DNA from 2 places in the Peribacillus sp. TH27 genome. Region 2 is predicted to be linked to the other one. Evidence: riboswitches for the same ligand, from Rfam matches in the RefSeq annotation. Region 2 holds a riboswitch; the other holds the start of a gene.

Region 1 (9,489 bases), 2.4 Mb from region 2:
GTTAACCCCGCAAACGGCAAGATCATTGCGGAGGCTCCCAACGGAAATGCAGAAGATGCCAGGATGGCCATTGATGCGGCACGAACCGCATTTGATTCCGGGATTTGGTCGGACTTACCGGCTTCGGAACGGGCTTCCTATTTATTTAAAATAGCAGAGAAAATTGAAGAACATGCATCTGAGCTTAGCCAACTTGAAACAGCCAATACCGGAAAACCTCTTAAAGAAGCAGAGTTTGACATTGCGGATGCAGCGGATTGTTTTCGTTATTATGCCGGCTTAGTCACTAAACCGGACGGCCAAACGTATCCTGTTTCCGGTCCTGTACAGGCCATGGTTGTTCGAGAGCCGGTAGGGGTATGTGGACTGATCGCTCCGTGGAATTTCCCTTTACTGACTGGAGCTTGGAAAATAGCCCCTGCCCTTGCTGCAGGAAATACGATTGTATTTAAAACATCCGAGGTCACTCCGATTACGACTACTAAATTATTTGAGATTATCGAAGAGGTTGGCATACCAGATGGCGTTGCAAATCTAGTTATGGGTGGTGGTGCAACAGTAGGAAATGAACTAGCGGAAAGCGATAAAGTTGATATGGTTTCGTTCACTGGCAGTACATCGACAGGCAGAAGCATCATGAAAGCAGCAGCTGGAAATATTAAAAACATTGCACTCGAATTAGGCGGCAAGTCACCTAACATCGTGTTTGCCGACGCAGACTTTGAGACGGCCGTGGATTATGCTTTATATGGAATTTTTGTCAACGCCGGCCAAATTTGTAATGCAGGATCGCGTTTGCTGCTGGAAGAGAGCATTCACGACAAGTTTATCGATAGACTGATAGAGAAAGCGAAAAAGATCCGGGTCGGCCCTGGTGATCAACCGTCTACACAAATGGGTGCCCTTGTCAGTGAAGCGCATATGAATAAGGTACTCCAATATATTAAACTTGGCATAGAAGAAGGGGCGACATTAGCCTGCGGCGGCAAGCGTATCACAAGCAATGGACTTGAAATGGGCTATTTTGTTGAGCCGACGATATTTGTTGATACCAAACCGGACATGAGAATTGTTCAGGAAGAAATCTTCGGGCCAGTACTTACCGTGCAAAAATTTAAAGATGAAGCGGAAGCCATCCAACTTGCCAATGATACTCCATACGGCCTCGCAGCAGGTGTATTTTCACAAGACGGCGCGAAGGCTTTAAGAGTGACTAAGAAAATAAGAGCAGGAATTACGTGGATTAATGCTTATAATCTAGCCTACAATGAAGCACCGTGGGGAGGCTACAAACAGAGCGGAATTGGCCGTGGATTAGGAACTTTTGGTTTAGATGAGTTTAGTGAGGTAAAACAAATTAACATTAATTTAGAAGTGGAGCCAACCAAGTGGTTTGATCATTAAAAATGGATAAGTAGATATAAAAGAGTAAAAGAGTAAAAGAGTAAAAGAGTAAAAGAGTAAAAGAGTAAAAGAGTAAAAGAGTAAAAGAGTAAAAGAGTAAAAGAGTAAAAGAGTAAAAGAGTAAAAGAGTAAAAGAGTAAAAGAGTAAAAGAGTAAAAGAGTAAAAGAGTAAAAAGAGTAAAAGAGTAAAAGAGTAAAAGAGTAAAAGAGAGTGAGTCACTGTACTATTACACTGTTTGAAAAATTGAAAGGGGACATTAATGATGATCTGGGATTTTAATTTCAATCTTCCTACTTCTATAGAGTTTGGGAACGGAAAAGTTAAAAATATTGGGAAAAGAGCAAAAGAGCTAGGAGGAAAAAAGGCACTTCTAATTACCGATAAAGGACTGGCGCAAACTGGAATTTTACAAAAGGTTACCGATTCGTTAGACCAAGAAGGTGTCAATTATATTGTTTTTGATGAAATTACTCCTAATCCAAAAGATGTAGATTGCCATAGAGCCTATCAACAATTTAAAGACGAGGAAATAGATCTTTTGATAGGTCTTGGCGGCGGAAGTTCGATGGATACAGCAAAAGCAATTGGTACACTTTTAACCCATGGAGGAGAGCTTAGAGATCGTTACGGTTTTAATTTACTAGAGAGAGAAATCACTCCACTTATTTGTATTCCTACAACTTCAGGTACTGGAAGTGAGGTTACAACAGGTTCTGTCATTACAGATACAGTTACAAAACAGAAAGAGGCTATACTTGACATTAGATTGGCTCCGAAACTAGCAATTTTGGATCCTGAATTAACTCTAACTCTGCCTAAATCTATTACTGCTGCTACTGGAATGGATGCACTTACACATGCTATCGAAGCTTATACCAGCAATATTGCTGAACCAATTTCAGATGCTCTCAGTCTTTATTCAATTGAATTAATTGCTAAGTACCTTCCGTTAGCTGTAGAAAATGGGAACGACTTAGAAGGACGGAAAAATATGCTTGTAGCCAGTTTAATTGCAGGTATGGCATTTAATCACGCGGATCTTGGTGCTGTACATGCTATGGCTGAACCACTTGGAGGTCTTTATGATACTCCACATGGGGTAGCAAATTCTATATTTCTTCCACATGTGTTTGAATTTAATATTCCTTCAAACCCTGAAAAGCATTCAATTGTAGCTGAAAAACTTGGAGCAAATAAAGAAGGTAAAACAATTGAGGAAACTGCCTATGAAGGTGTTGTTTTGTTAAAAGAGCTTGCTCGTAAAATTGGCATTCCTGATTTTCGAGATTTAAATAATATCAATCCTGAAGATTTCCCATTCCTTGCTGACGGGGCAGCAGTTCATTTATGTACACAGACGAATTCAAGAAAAGTGACACGCGAAGATTATTTGGCATTATTCCAAAAGACTTATGAGGCGAAAAACACAACATTAATTTAAAAATTTAACTAGATTAATGTTGATCTAGAATTTTTGAATCGGCGGTCGGCTTAATGGGAGTTTTAATTGGGCGGCCGCCATGGTTTACAGAAAACATGCGTATGCCCACTTGCTGCGGGTACATAATTAGCTATTTATGGATATGAGATTGCTATAAAGTAAGAATAACGAACTGGAGGTTTTTCAAATTGCATAAGTTGAAAATGTTTATAAACGGTGAGTGGATGGATTCTTTAAGTAAACAGAAGAAAAATATTGTAAATCCGGCAAACGGCAAGATCATTGCAGAGGCACCTAACGGAAATGCAGAAGATGCCCGGATGGCCATTGATGCGGCACGAACCGCATTTGATTCCGGGATTTGGTCGGACTTACCGGCTTCGGAACGGGCTTCCTATTTATTTAAAATAGCAGAGAAAATTGAAGAACATGTATCTGAGCTTAGCCAACTTGAAACAGCCAATACCGGAAAACCTCTTAAAGAGTCAGAGTTTGACATGGCTGACGCAGCGGATTGTTTTCGTTATTATGCCGGCTTAGTCACTAAACCTGACGGCCAAACGTATCCTGTTTCTGGTCCTGTACAGGCTATGGTTGTTCGAGAGCCGGTAGGGGTATGTGGACTGATCGCTCCGTGGAATTTCCCTTTACTGACGGGAGCTTGGAAAATAGCCCCTGCCCTTGCTGCAGGAAATACGGTCGTGTTTAAACCAGCCGGGATAACTCCGGTTACCACCACTAAATTGTTCGAGATTATCAAAGAAGTTGGCATACCAGATGGTGTTGCAAACCTAGTTATGGGTGGTGGGGGAACAGTAGGAAATGAACTAGCGGAAAGCGATAAAGTTGATATGGTTTCGTTTACTGGCAGCACGTCAACAGGAAGAAACGTCATGCAAAAAGCAGCTGGAAATATTAAAAACATTGCACTCGAATTAGGCGGCAAGTCACCTAACATCGTTTTTGCCGACGCAGACTTTGATACGGCCGTGGATTATGCTTTATATGGAATTTTTGTCAACGCCGGCCAAGTTTGTAATGCAGGATCGCGTTTGCTGCTTGAAGAGAGCATTCACGACAAGTTTATCGATAGACTGATAGAGAAAGCGAAAAAGATCCGGGTCGGCCCTGGTGATCAACCATCTACAGAAATGGGTGCCCTTGTCAGTGAAGCACATATGAATGAGGTACTCCAATATATTCAACATGGCATAGAAGAAGGGGCTACATTAGCCTGCGGCGGCAAGCGTATCACAAGCAATGGACTTGAAAAGGGCTATTTTGTTGAGCCGACAATATTTGTTGATACCAAACCGGACATGAGAATTGTTCAGGAAGAAATATTTGGGCCAGTACTGACTGTACAAAAGTTTAAAGATGAAGCGGAAGCCATCCAGCTTGCCAATGATACTCCATACGGCCTCGCAGCAGGTGTATTTTCCCAAGACGGTGCGAAGGCTTTAAGAGTGATTAAGAAAATAAGAGCCGGAATTACATGGATTAATGCCTACAATCTAGCCTACAATGAAGCACCATGGGGAGGCTACAAGCAGAGCGGGATTGGTCGGGGGTTAGGAACTTATGGTTTAGATGAGTTTAGTGAGGTAAAACAAATCAACATTAATTTAGAAGTGGAGCCAACCAAGTGGTTTGATCATTAAAAATGGAGAAGTAGAGATAAAAGAGAGTGAGTAATGCTTACATCGAAGAAATTTTTGACTAATAATAGAGGATGCACTTTTTTGAATTCACAAATATTTTAAAATTTAAAAATTTTCAAATATTAATTCTGAAGATGGGCTATAACAGAAAGAAAGCTGTCAGCCTAATTGTTTTATTTTACGAGTAAAAAGCCAGTTCATCAAGATTTGTCTTTTTTAAGACCTAATAAAACAAAAATAATATTTTACTATATATGAATTATATTCCCCCGCGCTCTTTCTCTGTGGCGTTTACTAAGGAGAATCGAGTAATCAGAAAATATGTTGGTTCCTGATAGTCATTATTGACTACACAATTCCATTTTGCCTAGTTTTATAGGTTGGCATGAAGCTTGCATATATATTAACGAGAACGTAATACAAGTGGGAGGCAAAGTACATGTCGAATAATGAAAAACAACATCTTAATTTACCTTTTACCGGAATCTGTACTTTCGGGAAATATCCCGTATGTCCGGATCTAGACCAGCTAGATGCAGATGTAGCTGTCATTGGAGTTCCAAATGATATGGGAACACAATGGAAGCCAGGCGCAAGAATGGGTCCAAGAGGAATTCGTGAAGGCTCTACATTATATAGTTTCGGGTTAGATGGAGCCTATGATATTGAAAATGATATCATGTATCTTGGCCCGAAATGGAAAGTTGTTGATTGCGGCGATGTAGACATAGTACATGGGGATATGATGCAATCCCATGATAATACGGAAGAAGCCATTCGAAAAATCGTTTCAAAAGGTGCAATGCCGGTTGTTTTAGGTGGAGATCATTCCATTACAATTCCAGTAGGAAAGGGCTTGGGTGAACTCGGGCCATTTCATGTGATCCAGATTGATGCGCATTTAGACTGGGCAGATCACCGTTCAGGAATGCGGGTTGGACATGGAAGCTGCATCCGCCGCTTATCTGAAATGAATCATGTTCAAAAGATTTTCCAATTGGGCATTCGTGGAATCAGCAGCAGTAAAAAAGAAGATGTCGATGCTGCCAGAGAATACGGAAGTGTCATCTTGTCTCCCCGCCAAATGAGAAAGATGGGATTTGAACAGGTTTTGGAACTTATTCCAGCAGGTGAAAAATATTATATTACCATGGACATTGATGGCCTCGACCCATCGATCGCCCCTGCGACAGGCACACCTTCTCCTGGAGGCCTGCTTTATGATGAAGTCAACGAATTACTTCATGGAATTGCAAAAAGAGGAGAAGTAATCGGTTTTGATATGGTAGAAGTTGCAACTCCTTACGATCATACGGGAATAACTGGACAAGTGGCAGCGCGCCTCTCATTAGACTTGCTTAGTTATGTTTTAAAAGAAAAAGAGAGAAACCAGGATGCAATCAGCGATCATCAAGAGCAGAACTTCATAAAGAAGCATTAGTCTGTTAAATTTGAAAGCGTTTGCTGATATAAAGTGATTTTCCTCCGTTTTATCTTTTCTTAGTTTCCTGAATATGTATAAAAATAGAGGCGATATCATAAAAAACACTTATGTAAATAATTATTCATTTAGAATATTTAGAGTATTTCAAAAAACGTATAGCGGTTGACGATTGTGGGAGAGTGCAATGTAGACAGCCACCGAAGGAGCAAGGTCCAAAAAAAACCTTGGAACAAATCTCTCAGGTATAAGAACCACAATGGGACGCAACTCTGGAGAGCGCGTTTATAAAACGCCACCAAAGAGGAAGACTCTTTTTAGCATAGAGTTAAACTCTCAGTTAAAAGGACAGAGAAGGGAATGTTGCCAACGTTATCACTTTAAATGTTTTTGTTCTGGTTTGAATTGTACACCAAAACAAGGGAAGTTAAGTGACTAAAACTATTAAGCACATTAAAGATAACTTCGGTATTGAATTGGAGGTTTTTCTTTATGATTTCCAATAATAATGATTACGTAAACAGAGGATGCTTTTATCTAGAAAGCATCCTCTGTAGTGTATATTTGAAAGGTATAAGTAGTTTGTAAAAGTACACTATTATGAACGGTGTTTATCGACTGTAAAAAGCAATCTACTCCTATTCAATTCACAATTCACTTGGGGTACTAGGGGCATATAATTTATGAACTGTCAGAAAGCTCTATCTCTATATTTAAAATTCTGAAAATAAAGTTTTTTCAGATATTTATTGAAATTTCCATTAGAACCATTTATTATACAACTGTTAATGCGATTTTATATCAGCGGATGATAATTGTGGGAGAGACTAAACGCATTGTTTAGCACCGAAGGGGCAATTCCCAAAAAAATTGGGTATGAATCTCTCAGGTAAAAGGACCACAATAGGACGCGTCTCTGGAGAGAGCTATGAGCCACCAAAGGAGTTAAACTCTCAGGTAAAAGGACAGAGGAAAGATAGGAGAACACCTATCTTTCCTATGCCCTTTTTATGCTGGGAAAGATAGCACAAACGAAAAAAGGAGGATTGTGCTATGAAATTTATTAAAGAATGAGTCTTTCTATTCAATTTTCCTGACTACAACTTTTACCTTAGAGAGAATCTGCAATAGGTTGAATGCAATACCTTTATCTTTTCAAAGGCTTGGTAGATTATGTCGAGGTTTGCACCAGAACCAGAATATTTATCAGCAACATATTGAGTAATATTATATTAAAATTGTAAGCGTTTTCTTTGTTGGGTTGAATAATAATATGTCAAAATTTTATCGGAATATTATTATTCAATTATCTGGAAATTAGGGAGTGGGAAATCATATGCAGGAACAAAAATTGTCGAGAGGCCTAAAAAACAGGCACGTACAACTAATCGCTATTGGCGGGGCAATTGGAACGGGATTATTTCTCGGAGCAGGAAAATCTATTCACTTAGCAGGACCATCGATTTTATTTGCTTACATGATTACAGGCGTAATTTGCTTTTTAATCATGCGCGCTCTTGGAGAACTACTCTTAACCAATTTGGAATATAATTCTTTTGTTGACTTTGTAAAAGACTATTTAGGTAATATGGCAGCATTTATCACCGGTTGGACCTACTGGTTTTGCTGGATTTCAATCGCAATGGCCGACTTAACAGCAGTTGGTCTTTATACCCAGTATTGGTTTCCCTCCGTACCACAGTGGATGCCAGGTTTAATTGCGCTTGTCATTTTGCTATTTATGAATCTAGCAACCGTAAAACTTTTTGGCGAAATGGAATTCTGGTTTGCATTAATTAAAGTTATCGCTATTCTAGCACTTATAGTTATCGGTATTTTCATGATTATTAAAGGCTTTTCCACAGATTCAGGCGCAGCCAGTTTCACGAATCTATGGAGCCACGAAGGTATGTTCCCAAATGGAATAAATGGATTTATCCTCTCATTCCAGATGGTAGTGTTTGCGTTTGTTGGTATTGAACTTGTAGGACTTACAGCAGGTGAAACAGAAGATCCAGAGAAAGTTATCCCAAAAGCAATCAATAATATTCCTATTCGGATTATAATTTTCTACATTGGCGCACTTATTGTCATTATGAGTGTTTATCCGTGGAACGCAATCATCCCATCGGAAAGCCCATTCGTCCAAGTATTCGTGGCTGTTGGTATCGCTGCAGCTGCTGGTATCGTCAATTTTGTCGTCCTAACATCGGCTGCTTCGGCATGCAACAGTGCAATCTTCAGTACAAGCCGGATGGTATACTCACTTGCCAAAGATAAAAATGCACCTGTGCCATTTGCAAAACTTAATGCCCGTAAAGTACCTTCCAATGCACTGGCCTTTTCAACTGTCGTCATTCTAACTTCCGTTGTTTTGAACTATTTAATGCCAGAAGGAGTATTTACGTTAATTACAAGTATTTCTACAGTATGTTTCATCTTTATTTGGGGAATTACTGTCATCAGTCATTTGAAATACCGCAAAACAAGGCCAGATCTAGCGAAAATGAACAAATTTAAATTACCACTTTATCCAATTTCTAATTACTTGATCCTTGCTTTCCTAGCTTTCGTACTTGTTGTGCTTGCACTTGCGGAAGATACTCGTGTTGCCTTGTTCGTAACTCCTGTTTGGTTTATTTCGCTGATTGCGATTTATAAGATGCAGAAAACGAAGGCAAATCATGCGGATCAGGCGAATCAGAAAGAGGTAGCGGAAAATTAAGAGGCTACGGACAAAAGTCAGGGACCTACTATTAACTTTATCAAAATAGTCAACTTGCAAAAAACGATGATACAAGCGACTCGTGAGTAACCTGGATGACCATATGTGACATTCATAAAGTAAGAATTTTCAAAAAATAATGTTAACGCTTACAAGAAAATCTTGACATTCTTATTTCCACCAATTATTCTAAATATAATAAAAATTCAATATGAGCGAATGACGGTTGTGGGAGAGTGCAATGCGACACGCCACCGAAGGAGCAAGTTCCAAAAAGACCCTTGGAACAAATCTCTCAGGTAGATGGAACCACAACTGGACGCACCTCTGGAGAGCGCGTATAAAGTAGTACGCCACCAAAGGGGAAAGGCCCTATTAATATAAAAGGGTTAAACTCTCAGGTAAAAGGACAGAGAAGGGTAGAGAAAGCTAAGCTAAGCTACCCTTCTCTGTTCTTTTTTGTGCGCAAAAAAGGGTAGTGTTTCGTAGTCACTAGCTATGCAACAAACCTTTAATACAAAAATTTTCAAGGGGGAGTACAAATGAGTTTACAGCAAAATGATTCAATCATTTTTCAAGCTATCAGAAACGAGCAAAATCGTCAGCATCAAACCTTAGAGTTGATTGCATCAGAAAACTTCGTCAGCCAGGATGTATTAGAAGCAATGGGAAGTGTAATGACGAATAAATATGCAGAAGGTTATCCAGGAAAACGTTATTATGGCGGATGTGAATTTGTAGATGTGGCAGAACAAGCAGCTATTGAGCGCTTAACAAAGCTGTTTGGTGCCAAATATGCAAATGTTCAGCCTCACT
Region 2 (9,489 bases):
TTCTTCAATTAATTGGCTATGCAGACCAATTGAGTGAGTCATTCTTGGTGCAAGCTGAAAAGCATATAGAAACCTATATTACGGGTTACACGCATACTCAGCCAGCTCAGCCGACTACATTGGGCCACTACTTTCTAGCCATTTATGATGTTCTTCAAAGAGATATTGGACGGTTATGGGCAGCCTATGAAACGGTGAACCTATCCCCTCTGGGAGCAGCCGCATTAACCACAACTGGTTTTCCAATCAGCCGGAATCGTACCGCTGAATTGCTTGGCTTTGAGGCGGTTGTTGAAAATTCCTATGACTCGATTGGCGGGGCCGATTATTTATTAGAAACTGCAACTGCAATTATGACGTGCATGGTCAATACTGGAAGATGGATTCAAGATTTTTTGCAGCATGTGACAAGGGAGTTTGGTACATTTTATGTGGCAGATCCTTATGTTCAAGTAAGCAGTATCATGCCGCAAAAAAGAAATCCAGTATCAATTGAACATTCCCGATCAATTGCCAGCAGTGCGTATGGTGATGCGCTTGCTGCAATGAATATGATCCACAATACTCCATTTGGTGATATCGTCGATACGGAAGATGATTTACAGCCGCATTTATATCGAGCATTTTCGAATGCAGGCCGTGTCATGAAACTAATGTATGCAGTCATATCAACTTTGAAAGTAAATGAAGAACATACAAAAAAAATGGCCGCAAAATCTAGTATCACGGTTACTGAATTAGCAGATACTCTATCAAGAGATTACGAGATATCATTTAGGAAAGCTCATTCCATAGCTAGTCATATTGCAAAACGGTCGATAAGTGAAGGGAAAGAGTTATATGATTGGGACACACAAGACATTAACAAGATTATTAATGAATTCGTTTCAGTGAATATAGCAGAAGACGAATGGAAAAAAATCATCTCCCCCGAATATTTTGTGGAGATTAGAAGCATTCAAGGTGGGCCTAGCCCGAAAGAAGTTTCGAGGATGATTGTGAATAGAAAACAAAAACTAGAACAACAGGTGCAGGAATATAAGGAAATTGTTAAAGCTTTGAATGATAGAAGGAAAGCTTTAGTGGAATATTGAGGTTGCAGCTTTGGAAAATCCCGTAAGCAGAACAAGTGGAAAAGTCAGCATAATGATTAAAGACCCGGGAGGAAGTTGCCTGGGTTTTTTTTAGGTTCATTCCATTTTATTTAAATGTCATCTAACTATTTACAGGGCTAGGGCTTTGATAAATAATGCTGTTGATAATTGAATATAGCGAACGAATGTTCTAAAATGAGGGAACAGAACGAGAGTGAGGTGTATCGAATGGCTTTGTAAGAGAATATAGTAAAATGACTAGAAAGCTTTAAAATGGAGGATTAGAACAGATGGATGAGAAAAATCAAGACTTATTAGAATCAGATCTCAGCGTTCAAAATTCCGGGGCTTCCTCTGACACAATTCATAGTGACCTTCTTGCAGCAAAGGAACTTGTTTATAGCCCGTGCAGGTTTGAGTTCTCACAACCACTAATAGAAGCACAAAACGCTGAATATGGAGCCTATATATTCAAGTTGAATACCCTTTCCATTAGATTTCGTGTGGCTAAAATCACACCTACAAAGGTTGGACAATTTGTGACTTTGTGGGAGAGAATTGGGGATGGAGCGATTCAACCATATGACATATCAGATCCAGCTGATTTGTTTGTTATTAGTACTCGCAAAGGTAATAACTTTGGTCAGTTTGTATTTCCAAAAGCGGTTTTATTGGATCAGAATATAGTATCTAATAAAGGTAAAGGTGGTAAACGAGCAATACGCGTTTACCCACCTTGGGACAAGCCTACTAGCCGTCAGGCACAAAAAACTCAGATATGGCAGCTAAAATATTTCATAGAGATACCTATAAATACACCAATAGACTGTGTTCGTGTTCAAATGCTTTACAGTCCAAATCACGCAAGTCAATTAGAAAAATAATTATGGTCTCTATGGATTTGGGAATATGGTACGAAAGAGTTGTTAGCATTTGATGAATTATTATCAGTATCGTTAAACATAGGCATGAATAAAGGAATCTTTTTATCATTTCACGCCAGAAGACTCCCTCTTCAAGCGTGTGAAGGGCGAGAGCCCAACGGTAAGGGGGAGATGAATGGGGGTTGGCATAAGCCAAAGTAATCTTTTGACAAACATACGTTCGATTGTTAATAATAACTATAAGGGGGGTGAAACCAATGGTCGTAAACAAAGCTTATAAATTTCGAATCTATCCAACTAAAGAACAACTAGTTCTAATCAATAAAACGATCGGCTGCTCCCGTTTTGTCTATAACTTCTTTTTAAGCAAACAAAAGGAGAAAGATGCCTACTGGTATATTTGTGAAGAAATGAAGCAGAACGGCCAATTATCCTCTAATGAATGGAAAGGTTCTTTTCTGAATAAATACGCAACAATCAAAGAACTTCCAGCTTTAAAGAAAGAGTATTCTTTCCTGAAAGAAGTAGACAGTATTGCCTTACAGAAATCGGTGGAAAATTTAGCAGATTCCTATAGTCGATATTATAAAAAGCAAAACAAGTCACCACGCTTCAAATCGAAAAAGAATCCTATCCATTCCTACACGACTAAACATACGAATGGAAATATCGGAATGATTGGAAACAAAATCAAATTGCCAAAACTCGGTCTAGTTCGTTTTGCTAAAAGCCGCGAAGTCGAAGGGCGAATCATCAATGCCACAATCAGGCGGAACCCTTCGGGTAGATATTTCATTTCCGTTTTAGCGGAAACCAATGTACAAGTACTTCCTAAAACGAATCGTTCGTGCGGTGTAGATGTTGGCTTGAAGAATTTTGCTATTCTTTCAGATGGTACGGTCTATCAAAACCCAAAATTCTTCCGGACGGTCGAAAAGAAATTGTCCAAAGCACAACGGATTCTTTCAAGGCGACAAGAAATAGCCTTGAATCAAAATAAACCATTGGCTGAAACCAAAAACTATCAAAAACAAAAACGAAAAGTGGCTATCCTACACGAAAAAATTTCAAATGCCCGAATGGATTACTTACATAAAGTTTCTACCGAAATCATCAAAAACCACGATGTGATTGGAATGGAAGACTTGCAAGTGTCGAATGTGATGAAAAATCACAAACTAGCTAAAGCTATTAGTGAAGTGTCTTGGTACCAATTCAAAAAAATGTTGGAATACAAAGCAAAATGGTATGGTAAACAAATCGTGACCGTATCTAAAACGTTTGCTTCTAGCCAATTGTGTTCTAGCTGCGGTTACCAAAATAAAGACGTTAAACATCTGAATCTTCGTGAATGGGATTGTCCTTTTTGTTCTACTCACCACGATCGAGATATTAACGCAGGACTCAATCTAATGAATGAAGCCATAAGGCTTCTAACCGTAGGAACTACGGGGATAGCCTAATTAAAAATTGGCCGATAGGCTAATGTTCTTAGGAATCCCCCACTTCAATCAGACCGTAAGGTCGATAAGTGGTGGGTAGTTCAACGTATACTTACACGAATTTCTAGAGCTTCTTTTTTTTTTTTAGAGGATTTTGATTTCCTGAATCTGAAAGAAGTGAACCGCAGAATGACCCGTAAATTATTTCTTGTATCTTTCATCAGTACGATCTTTTGAAAACCATTTTATCTGTTGATTGCCAAGGCCCCTGCTGTCATTCATTACTCATGTCCAAAGAGAATAATAGACCGTTAGAGGGAAAAAAGACAAGAAAAAGAAGTGTGTATCCTTTATGGGGTATGGGATACATAACATGATAAAGGCTCAGTCTTTTGACTGAGCCTTTCGATTGTATAATTTACGGTGCACTTTTAATCCCCAAAAACCACAGTCAAAGAATTACTTCATATATCTTTAATAGATTTAGATTATTTTGCGGGATCTAACTGAACCGAGAGCTTTCTGAAAGCGAGACTTACAGTAATCATAACAAAGAAATTGACCGCCAAGGCAATGATTCCAACATTCAAATCTTTCGCTGCCTGTGGTAAGGATGGAAACATGGTACCTATGGTTGAATGACTAAGCGTAATGTAGGTTACGATGGCCAATCCGCAGATGATCCCGGCGATTGCTCCATATTTGTTGATGGTATTAGTTTTTTTCAGGCTAAAGAGAAGAGACGGAAATAACTGTGTGATAAGACTGTATCCCATGAGAATTAATGCTGACATCGTTTCCCCGCCGTTTAATGTAAAGTAGACTGCTATTAATGCAATAACAGGAACGAGGAACTTTGCTAATCTTACAACGTTCCGATCGGATACTGTAGGTGCAAATTCCTTATAGACGTTTTTCGCGAGCAGTGTAGCCACACTCATTAAAAGCATGGATCCCGGTACTAATGCGGTCAGCATTCCAGCTCCGCCGATTATGCCTATAAACCATGGATCAAAGGTCTCAATAGAAAGGCGCAGCAATGAGAGGTCTGCATCTGCCCCAACGAGTCCAGGCACTTTCAATATAGCAGTAAATCCTACAAAAAAGACAAATAACAACATGAGCGTATATAACGGACTGATTATAGCATTTTTACGAAATACTTTCCCGCTGCGCGCCGAATAGACAGCGCTGAAAACTTGGGGCCACATGTAAAAACCGAATACAAGCAATATTACCGTGGAGATAAACCATGAAACACTAAGCCCCTGTTCAGGAAGCTTTAGAAAACCAGGCTGGGCTGCATTTACGGCCTCAAACATCGGTTGAAAACCACCAAAGTAATGAATAGGAAGATAAATTCCTAAGAATCCTATAATCACGATCATCATGATATCTTTAATGACTGCTGTCCAAACTGAGCCGTGTATTCCAGAAATCATAACATAAATAGTAAGGCTGATTGCTCCCATCCAGACCGCGGTAGACATTGAAATTGCTCCATAAGATGCTTCTGAAACAATAATCCCTAATCCTTTAAGTTGCACGACAATCACTGGAATCATAGATACCACACCGACAAGTGCTGCCAGAATTCCTAAGCTTGGGCTCTTATACTTGCTTACAAAGAAATCAGATTGAGACATTAGACTATTTTCTTTGGCATATTTCCATATTTCCGGAAGAAGCCAATATGACAATACATAAGACAAAGTAATGTAAATAAGGACGTATAAAGCGGGTGCACCCTTACCATAAGCCCAGCCGCTGCCGCCAAGAAAGGAAAACGTCGTATAAATTTCTCCAGCCATCAATAGAAAGACGAATATAGCACCAAAACCACGGCCTCCAACCGTCCATTGTTCCAAATTCATGTCTTTTCCTTTTGAAGATCGAATACCTAAAAAGATTGATAAAAGTAAAAATCCTAAAATAATTAAGAGGGAAATATTCATTCCTGGTCACCTTCCCGATTTCTGGGGTCCAACTTATACATGATGCCCAAAATAACGGATGTAAGGACCACCCACATAGCCATCCAAAACATATTAAAAGGCATCCCTAATACATAAGGTTCTATTCTGTTAACAAACGGAAGAAATCCTAATATGCCTATAAAAGGAACTAGAGTAAGTATATATATAATCTTCATTAATCCAACCCCTCCATTCTAAGTGAAAAGTCATTCATATCGACTTACAGTACCTTACACTATTTTAATATAAAATTTACTGTGGCTGCATTATATATTTTAGTAGCGCTTCTCTGTGTTAGCAAAATAAATTGAAAAAAAGGAAGGGAGTGTCCCTTCCTTTTAATTCCTGCGACCATGAAAAATAGCTACTTTTTTTTCTGATAATTATAGAGTACGAGTAGAAGAATGAACCAGATTGGCGTCATTAACAGTGAAAGTCGTGTAGCTTCAGCGAATAGCATAACGATTAGGATGAACAGAAATAATCCTAAAATAACGTAATTGATAAAGGGTGTAAAAGGAGCTTTGAATGTAGATTGGGCTCTCAAGTCCGGACGTTTTTTCGTATATTTGATATGTGAAATCAAGATGATGCTCCAAACCCAAATAAAACAGATGGCACTGATTGTAGTTACTATTGTAAAGGCCTGTTCAGGTATCATTTTGCTTAGCAATGCCCCTACGGAGACGACGATTGCCGATGTAACCAAGGCATTACTTGGAACAGCATGTTTATTTAATTTTGCTAATTTTGCAGGAGCATCGTTATTATTGCTTAATGTATAAAGCATACGGCTTGTTGAAAATAAACCGCTGTTGCCGGCAGATGCAGCGGATGTCAGGACAACAAAATTGATAATCCCTGCAGCGATTGGAATGCCGATTAGTGTAAAGACTTCTACGAATGGACTGCTTGATGCATCCAGCTGTGTCCAAGGATTGACGCATAGAATGACGAGTATGGCACCTACATAGAAAAGTAAAATTCGGACCGGGATTTTATTGATGGCTGATGGTATATTTTTTTTCGGGTTAGCTGTTTCTGCTGCAGAAACACCAATTAATTCGACCCCTACAAAGGAGAAGACAACCAATTGTAAAGATAGCAGGAAGCCGGATACGCCGTTCGGAAACATGCCTCCGTGGCTCCAAAGGTTGGTGAGTGAAACGGTTCCTGTATTGGTTTTAAAGCCAATGACTAACAGGATGATGCCTACAATAATCAAGGCAATAATCGTGATGACTTTAATGAGCGCGAACCAGAATTCAAGTTCTCCAAACAATTTAACCGTCAATAGATTCAATCCTAACAGAATGACTAGGCATGCAAGAGCTGGTATCCATTGAGGGATATCGAACCAATATTGCATATAGACACCAACCGCAATGATATCGGCCATGGCTGTCATGATCCAACAGAACCAATAGGTCCATCCGGTTACGAATCCAGCCCACGGCCCGATATATTCGGTAGCGAATTCGGTGAATGACGTATAACCGGCGTTGGATAAAAGTAATTCCCCTAAAGCCCTCATAACAAAAAATAAGGCAATCCCTATAATAAGATAGGAAAAGATAATGGATGGGCCTGCTAATTGGATGGCTTTACCGGATCCAAGAAATAAACCGGTACCAATGGTTCCTCCTATTGCAATTAATTGTATATGGCGATTTTTTAAATCTCTTTTCAATTCCTGTTTAGCCAATTTGAGCATCTCCCGTTGTATATGATCTTAGTCGTGTGGAGCGTTATTCCACATTCCGTGTAGCTCGTTGTTTTCACCTCGCTTATGCCATTGAATGGCAATATCTTGGATTTTGGACAATAAAAAAAGAGATTGGATACTACCAATCTCGTCAGGTTTAAGAATAACAATTCATCATTCGTTACTCTTCTGTCCTTTTGCCTGAGATTGTGAATCCTTCGGCGCTGTACTATGTACAGTCTCTCCAGAAGCTGCTCCTGCTATAGTGTGATCCATAGCATTCAACGCTTGCTAGTATGCGGTTGTAATAAATGTCCGTTTGTAGAAGAATTGAATCTTCCTTCGGTCATTTGTCATTATACTTAAATAACGTCAATATAATATTGGAATTCTATCATTGTTTATTCTATAGGTCAATATGGAAATTGGAAAGTTAGCGAGTAATGTAGTTGGTATATATCAACTCTTTAAAAATAGTGATTGGAAAAGCCATAATGACTGTAGCTGATAGTTAACGGGTACACTTTAAAATCAATACAAAAAACAACAACAAATTTTGTGGTTATCGTTCCTCAGAAAAGTAGACTTCGTTTAAGCCTTAATTTTCCTTTTGGTGATATATATGAACCAAAAAGAAGCTGTAAGGGATGTTACAAACCCCTCGTGTCATTATTGGTATTTCACAATATTGTAGCTTTTCTAGGTGGTTTTTTTCTAAACAATTCATACCATAGAACTGGCATTTTAATCGCGACCGTTTTCCGAATAGTGTGATAATATTTAGGTAAAAAGGTGAAGGGAATTAGGGATGCTATGGCGATAAAGACAGTATCAATTGTTGGATTAGGAGCACTGGGCATTTTATATGGACATCATTTATCAAAGGAAATGCCGAAGAAGAATGTGAGGATTATTGCGGATACAGCTAGAATAAAGAGATATGTCCAGGATGGGGTTTATTGCAATGGTGAGCTTTGTGACTTTCATTATGTAACGCCTGAAGAAATATGCGAGCCTGCAGATTTGATGATTTTTACTGTTAAATTTAGTGGATTGGAAGATGCTATTGAAGCGGTGAAGAATCAAATTGGAAAACAGACGATTATTATTTCTGCTTTGAATGGGATCACAAGTGAAGCGATTATTGGTGAGGCGTATGGAAAGGATAAAGTCTTATATTGTGTTGCGCAAGGTATGGATGCTGTTAAAGAAGAAAATAAGTTGACATACGACCATATGGGCATACTCTGCCTTGGTGAGCGGGAACCTGGATTGGTTTCAGAAAAGGTTCAGCAGGTGGCAGATTTTTTTGAAAAAATGAAGGTCCCATATGAGATAGATACGGATATGTATAAGCGGCAATGGGGGAAATTTATGCTGAATGTTGGTGTTAATCAAACTGTTGCTGTCTATAAAAGTAATTATGGTGAAATTCAACGAAAGGGTCATGCAAGAGAAATGATGATTTCTGCCATGAGAGAGGTTATCGTTCTGTCAGAGAAAGAAGGAATTCATTTAACGGAAAGAGATCTGGATTATTGGTTAAGTGTATTGGATACATTAAGCCCAGAAGGAAAGCCATCCATGGCTCAAGATATCGAAGCTCGACGTTACAGTGAGGTTGAGTTATTTGCAGGTACGGTATTAAAATTAGGTGAGAAATACGGAGTGCCTACACTTGTAAACAAAGAGTTATATGAACGAATTGAATTTCTCGAAAGTCAATATAATTTCAACTAAAGTTTGACTTTTTTCTATGATAACTCCCTCACCTTGCTCTAGAACAAGGCCATTTGAACTGAGCTCAGTCTTTAAAGACTGGGTTTCCTTTGGTTGTGTTAAATTCCCTACTTTATCTTATTAGGGTCATGTTATTTTATTGATTTCTTAAAATACTAATATATCTAATATCACTTTTAGTGATTGAATTTTTTTATACTGTTTAGTGTTTCTTCTAGAAATACATTTGTTTTTTTACAGAATATTTATTATTATAAGATAAGATTATAAATTATGCGATATGAAAAAGAATTGGAACTTTTCAAATCTAATCTAAGTATGGAAAATGAATCAACAGTTGTTTTGATCTAAATTGGGAGTTAATTAGGGGCTAGAAAAAAACTTTAATAACCTTGTACGAAGTATAGTCGCTAATATTACATCTGGAGGAATTAATCATGTCAAACAAAGAATTAAAGAGAGGGCTAGAGGCACGTCATATTCAGATGATCGCTTTGGGCGGTACCATTGGTGTTGGGTTATTTATGGGATCAGCAAGTACGATTAAATGGACTGGACCATCTGTAATGCTAGCTTATGCTATCGCTGGTCTTTTTATATTTTTCATCATGCGTTCTATGGGAGAAATGCTTTATTTAGAGCCTACTA

The links. A riboswitch is a leader RNA that binds a small molecule or an ion and turns the genes downstream of it on or off. The one in region 2 is predicted to bind glycine.
Region 1: it holds a riboswitch for glycine, as region 2 does, so the genes downstream of both, JFU24_RS01870 (amino acid permease) here and JFU24_RS13420 (amino acid permease) in region 2, are expected to answer to the same signal.

Annotation. Positions count from the first base shown of each region.
Region 1 is NZ_JAEKEV010000002.1:35,686-45,174, forward strand. It holds gene JFU24_RS01850 (aldehyde dehydrogenase family protein) at 1-1,404, shown strand, start outside; gene JFU24_RS01855 (iron-containing alcohol dehydrogenase) at 1,665-2,846, shown strand; gene JFU24_RS01860 (aldehyde dehydrogenase family protein) at 3,035-4,507, shown strand; gene speB (agmatinase) at 4,947-5,948, shown strand; glycine riboswitch at 6,114-6,215, shown strand; glycine riboswitch at 6,216-6,309, shown strand; glycine riboswitch at 6,757-6,859, shown strand; glycine riboswitch at 6,863-6,919, shown strand; gene JFU24_RS01870 (amino acid permease) at 7,285-8,673, shown strand; glycine riboswitch at 8,991-9,096, shown strand; gene glyA (serine hydroxymethyltransferase) at 9,216-9,489, shown strand, end outside.
Region 2 is NZ_JAEKEV010000002.1:2,485,648-2,495,136, reverse strand. It holds gene argH (argininosuccinate lyase) at 1-1,094, shown strand, start outside; gene JFU24_RS13440 (MepB family protein) at 1,385-1,978, shown strand; gene tnpB (IS200/IS605 family element RNA-guided endonuclease TnpB) at 2,236-3,441, shown strand; gene JFU24_RS13430 (sodium:solute symporter family protein) at 3,909-5,375, opposite strand; gene JFU24_RS13425 (DUF3311 domain-containing protein) at 5,372-5,572, opposite strand; gene JFU24_RS13420 (amino acid permease) at 5,761-7,101, opposite strand; glycine riboswitch at 7,281-7,359, opposite strand; gene JFU24_RS13415 (ketopantoate reductase family protein) at 7,915-8,841, shown strand; gene JFU24_RS13410 (amino acid permease) at 9,279-9,489, shown strand, end outside.